Lacibacter sediminis: one gene and its partner. The protein of the gene in region 1 interacts with the protein of each later gene in a pairwise test. Links are inferred from orthologs where the notes say so. Each region holds a gene or a part of one and is shown on either strand. Other genes may lie near its edges.

Evidence for each region. The genes of interacting proteins can lie anywhere in the genome.
Region 2: the proteins of rho (region 1) and nusG interact in binary tests that used the Escherichia coli proteins (3 or more experiments, as listed by UniProt). The link is inferred for Lacibacter sediminis from one-to-one orthologs.

What each region holds. Positions count from the first base shown.
Region 1 is NZ_CP060007.1:35,919-38,995, forward strand. Bases 98-3,077 are described here. They hold rho (transcription termination factor Rho), read right to left. Parts: upstream 2,424-3,077; coding sequence 771-2,423; downstream 98-770. Other genes in these bases: mnmH (tRNA 2-selenouridine(34) synthase MnmH), read right to left, coding at 98-188; H4075_RS00160 (hypothetical protein), read right to left, coding at 440-748; asnS (asparagine--tRNA ligase), read left to right, coding at 3,038-3,077. Outside these bases: more of mnmH, read right to left, coding at 1-97. UniProt on the Escherichia coli protein: Facilitates transcription termination by a mechanism that involves Rho binding to the nascent RNA, activation of Rho's RNA-dependent ATPase activity, and release of the mRNA from the DNA template.
Region 2 is NZ_CP060007.1:1,479,699-1,482,557, reverse strand. Bases 2-2,763 are described here. They hold nusG (transcription termination/antitermination protein NusG), read right to left. Parts: upstream 1,785-2,763; coding sequence 1,218-1,784; downstream 2-1,217. Other genes in these bases: tuf (elongation factor Tu), read right to left, coding at 2,186-2,763; secE (preprotein translocase subunit SecE), read right to left, coding at 1,788-1,985; H4075_RS06445 (hypothetical protein), read left to right, coding at 683-1,147; rplK (50S ribosomal protein L11), read right to left, coding at 2-367. Outside these bases: more of rplK, read right to left, coding at 1-1; more of tuf, read right to left, coding at 2,764-2,859. UniProt on the Escherichia coli protein: Part of the processive rRNA transcription and antitermination complex (rrnTAC). The complex forms an RNA-chaperone ring around the RNA exit tunnel of RNA polymerase (RNAP).

The DNA.
Region 1 (3,077 bases):
GCTTCTTCACGACTTTGTTGTTTGTAAGCAGTGCCCACTACTTTTCTTTCTTCATCAGTAAATAAGGGGAATGAATATGCACCTGGTATATGTGCATGTTTGTATTCACCCGGACTACGCACATCTAGTACCGGATAAGTAGCAGCAAGCGAAAGAAATTCTTCGATATTAATTTTTTGAATAGCCATAAGAGCAACACGCAAATTTATTTATTTCGTCTTGCAACAACAATTGATATAATCCAAAGTAAAAGTGAGATACAGAAGAATAGAATGGTGAGTTGTTTGGCAATAAGAAAAAGTTCAAGATTGCTGGTAAAAAACCAGGCGTAGCACATAACGATAAACGCAAACATTCCGAATGCCCTGCTGATGTTACCGAACCGTTGAAGCATAGTACAATGCAAAAAGTCCTGCAGTTTTCTACAGGACTTTTATATTTAATTTTCTTTGATCTGGATGTTTACTTCTTTTCCCTTCTTCTCCACTTTGATATTTCCACTGTCACCGGCTTTAATTTCTATTTTGCCATCCTTCCCTTCGATCTTAATACCATCAGTAGAATTGATTTTGATACTGCCAGAATCATCTCCTTTAATGGAAATGCCTTCTTCACTGATCTTTATTTCACCGGAATCACCTTTTATCTCAATTTTTGATTCGCTGCTTTCTTTTTCATTATCTGATTGCTGCGAATCTCCACAACCAATCAAGGTGAATAACAGAGCTGAAAGAAAAAAGTATTTCATAACAATTATTTTGTTCGATTGATTAACCATTCATGCTGATGAGGAACTCATTGTTGTCTTTCGTTCCACGCATATGTTGTAACAAGGTGTTGATTGCTTCTTCTGTATTCATATCGGCCATATGCTTACGCAGGATCCACATACGTTTAGCAGTGTCTTTATCAAGTAACAGATCATCACGACGTGTACTTGAAGCAACAATATCAATTGCAGGGAATACACGTCTGTTGGCGAGCTTACGATCAAGCGCCAATTCCATGTTACCTGTTCCTTTAAATTCTTCAAAGATCACTTCATCCATTTTGCTACCTGTATCAACAAGCGCTGTTGCAATAATGGTTAATGATCCGCCATTTTCAATTTTACGTGCAGCACCAAAGAACTGTTTTGGTTTTTGCATGGCGTTTGCTTCAACACCACCACTCAATACTTTACCACTTGAAGGTGCTACGGTATTGTGTGCACGTGCTAAGCGTGTAATGGAATCTAAGAGGATAATTACATCATGACCGCACTCTACCAAACGTTTTGCTTTTTGTAAAGCGATGGTACTTACTTTCACGTGTTTCTCTGCAGGTTCATCAAACGTACTGGCAATAACTTCTGCTTTTACGCTGCGCTCCATATCAGTTACCTCTTCCGGACGTTCATCAACCAACACGATCATCAAATAACATTCAGGATGATTTTCTGCAATGGCATTTGCCAGTTCTTTCAGCAACATGGTTTTACCTGTCTTTGGCTGGGCAACGATCAATCCACGTTGTCCTTTACCAATTGGGGTAAACAGATCCATGATACGGGTGCTGTAATTATTGGAAGTAGTTGTAAGATTTAATTTTTCGAAAGGGAACAACGGTGTGAGATAATCAAACGGCACACGGTCACGCACTTCATCAGGACGCTTTCCGTTGATGGTATCAACCTTCAATAAGGCAAAATATTTCTCCCCTTCTTTTGGAGGACGAACAGAGCCGTAAACAGTATCGCCGGTTTTTAAACCAAACAATTTTATCTGCGATGGAGATACATACACATCATCGGGACTTGATAAATAGTTGTAATCGCTGCTGCGTAAGAAACCATATCCATCAGGCATCATTTCCAACACACCTTCACCTTGTATCACACCATCAAACTCAATGTTGAAAGGTTGTTCACGCTTATTATTTTGAAACTGTCGTTGTTGATGTTGTTGGTTTTGCGGGCGCTCGTTCGGTTGCGGATTTTCAGCTTCCTGGTTCGATTCAGCTAATTGCTCACCTAATTCCATTTCAGGTGGACCTGCCACAAAATCATCTTCACCCGGCAATGTAAAACCAGGAGGTATAATAGGTTCCGGAAGTTCTGTTTTCTTAAGCACCTTTTTAGGAGCTGCTGCAGGAGCCGGAGCCGGAGCATCCTCTTTCTTTTTGCGAACCTTAGGTGCCGTTTCCTTATCGCCACTTTCCACAACAGCTTCTTCAGTACCGGAAGCGGTGGTGGTTTTTACAATGCGTTTGCGCTTCTTTTCTTCTGCGCCTTTGTTTTCACTTGCCATAACAGCTTGATTATCGAGGATTTTATAAATGAGTTGTTGCTTATCTAATTTTTTAGCACCAGCAATTTTTAATTGCTCAGCTACGTCTAGCAACTCAGGAACGAGCATATCGTTCAATTGTAGAATGTCGTACATAAGAGATTAATTCATTAACACGGAATGGTAAAACCTGGAACTTGTTTTTAGATCTGAAAGTTTGTGTTGATAAAAGTTAAGGGAACCTGGAACGACCGAATTTGATGAGCTTTTGGAAGATCGGATTTGTAAATATCAGTCGGAATCCAATGCAATGTTACGGTAAAATTGGAAAAAAGGAAAAAAATTGTTACCACAGCTCTCCCATCGATGTTATTTTCTAAACTTCTGAATTTCAACCCTGCTTTTTTCTGTTTATACACTTTACAACGCTTTAACCCCTCTTTTTTGTCCTTTTTATGATTAGGAGGAGCTGCCAATTTTGTCGAAGTAATCAATTACAGGAATTGACCTATTTAGTATTGGAGGACAAAATCACATGTGGTTAAATTTTTTCAATAAGAGCGGTAAAATTCTAAAAGCAATGTATACAATTATTTTTTTGATGACATTATGGATGTTTTTTGGTGTTTTATTTGTCCTAATGATTAGGATAACTCCCGAAAGAAAACTCAATTACATAGAGAAATGGATTAAAGCCTATCGAGGAAAGAGACCTGATTAGTCGGGATAGTTAGCAAGGATTATCTTTGCCGCTCAAAATTTCAGCATTTATGTTTAACAAAAGGGTTAAGATCAAAGAATTGCTTAGTC
Region 2 (2,859 bases), 1.4 Mb from region 1 along the record:
TATTCAGTGTAAAGCAGTTGAGGTCAGGCATTTTGTCTTTAGCAATTTCTTCAACCTGTGCCCATGTTACTTTACCAACCTTTGCACGGTTAGGTTCTTTAGAACCTTTCTGAAGTTTTGCTGCTTCCAATAATTGAACAGATGCTGGTGCAGTTTTGATAACGAAGTCGAAAGACTTGTCGGAGTAAACAGTGATCAAAACAGGTACTACTTTACCCATTTTGTCTTGAGTTCTTGCATTGAACTGCTTGCAGAACTCCATGATGTTAAGACCCTTTGAACCGAGGGCCGGACCTACAGGAGGCGCAGGGTTTGCCTGTCCGCCTTTTACCTGTAGCTTCACAAATCCTGTGATTTCTTTTGCCATTGTAAAAGTTTTTTTGGTGATAGCGTCACTCACTTTTGTGAACAACTCCCAAACAAATAAATTCCTATAAAGAACTTTTTGGGATGGCAAAGGTAAGGCTCATTTCCTTACCGGCAAAGGTTTTCAGCAAGTATTTTGTGTTCCGAAATACCAATCAAAAACGACTGTTTCAGTTTTGTTTTTATCTTTTTTCAATGCATGCTTCATCTACTCATTTAAAAAAAAGAGATTTTATTTTTTACTGACTGCATAATTTGATTTAATTTTTCAACTCAATTCTAAAAAACTCCAAAAACAACTTTAAAAATCAATCACATGGCAAAAGCAAAAAAGAAAGCTGCCAAGGCTGCCAAGAAACCAGTAAAAAAGGTGGCAAAAAAGAAAGTAGCGAAGAAAGCTGCTCCAAAGAAAAAAGTAGCAAAAAAGGCTAAGAAAGCTGCCCCTAAAAAGAAGGCTGCTAAGAAAGCCGTTAAAAAAGCTGCGAAAAAAGCCATCAAGAAAGTGGTGAAAAAAGCTGCTAAGAAAAAGGTTGCTAAAAAAGCTCCAGCCAAGAAAAAAGTTGCTGCTAAAAAACCAGCTGCAAAGAAGCCGGCTCCAAAAAAAGCAGCGCCTAATAAAGTAGCGAAGAAAGCTGCTCCAAAGAAAAAAGCAACTCCTAAGCCAAAAGCAGCACCAGCTCCTGCTGAAGCTCCGGCACCAGCTCCTGTTCAGGCCGAACTTCCTTTAGCTGAAGCAACACCAGTAGTTGAAACGCCAACTACTGACGAAGCACAATCATAAGCTGATGTTACAAGAAATAAAAAGTCCCCACTCATTTGAGATGGGGACTTTCTTTTATCATTAAGTAAGCTTATGAAAGCTTTTCAACCTGCATATAATTCAATTCAACCGGTGTAGCACGACCGAATACTTTTACTGCTACTTTCAGTTTCTTCTTCTCGTCATTTACTTCTTCAATTACGCCATTAAAGTCGTTGAATGGTCCATCAATGATCTTGATCGTTTCGCCCACAATAAACGGCTCGCTCATCGTCATACCACTTGCATCAGCCATTTCATCCACCTTGCCAAGCATTTTATTTACTTCTGCTTTACGTAAAGCAATTGGATTTTCTTTACCAAGAAAGTGAATAACGTTGCTGGTATTAGCGATGGTTTCACGAATATCATCCCCCATCTTTCCGTTTTCAACTTCAATCATTACATAACCAGGATAGAAGTTACGCTCACGCACAACCTTCTTACCATTGGCTACTTTGTACACTTTTTCAACCGGAAGAAATACCTGCTTAACGATATTGTCCCAACCGTTGCGTGAAATTTCTTTATCAAGATATTCCTTCACCTTCTTCTCTTTGCCGCTTACGACACGAAGCACATACCACTTACTGGTTTCCACATTGGCAGTTTCAGACATATGTTACTTTTTGAAGAATGAATAAAAGGCTTGAAGACCGCTGGCAATTCCCAGATCCATTAGCCACACGATAGCAGTAATGATGAGTGTAGCAATCAGCACAATCATAGTCGATTGCTGAAGCTGTTGCCAGGTTGGCCAAGTTACTTTTTCGAGGAGTTCTCTGTAAGAGTCTCTGAAATAAGCGGATACTTTGTTCATTGTTTCGTTCTGATTTAATTTCAGATTAATCAGCACGGGCACTAGGATTCGAACCCAGATCAAAGGTTTTGGAGACCCGTATGCTACCGTTGCACCATGCCCGTAGAAAGCTAAAAGCTATCCGCCAAGAGGTGGACAGCTTTTAGTTTTATGTATTGCAAATGTAAAACATTTGCGTAAGCTAAAAGCCTTGCCTTAGCTTATTTTAAGATTTCAGTTACCTGACCGGCACCTACTGTACGACCACCTTCACGGATCGCAAACTTCAAACCTTTCTCCATCGCAATTGGCTGGATCAGTTTTACAGTAAGGCTAGTATTATCACCAGGCATAACCATTTCAGTACCTGCCGGTAATTCAACTTCACCAGTTACGTCAGTTGTACGGAAGTAGAACTGAGGACGGTATTTTTGGAAGAACGGAGTGTGACGTCCACCTTCTTCCTTACTCAATACGTAAACTTCACCTTTGAACTCAGTGTGAGGAGTGATTGTTTTTGGAGCGCAGATAACCATACCACGACGGATATCTTTTTTCTCAATACCACGGAGGAGTAACCCTGCGTTATCACCAGCCTGACCTTGATCAAGAAGTTTTTTAAACATTTCAACACCAGTTACTGTAGAGCTTAAAGGAGATTCCATTAAACCAACAATTTCAACTGCTTCACCTACTTTCACAATACCACGCTCAATACGACCTGTAGCAACAGTACCACGACCAGTGATTGAGAATACGTCCTCAACACTCATCAGGAATGGTTGATCAATTGGTCTTGGAGGTAAAGGAATAAAGCTATCAACCGCTGCCATTAACTCTTCAACTTTAGCAACCCATTGTGGTTCTTCAGCCAAAGCACCAGTTGCTGAACCTT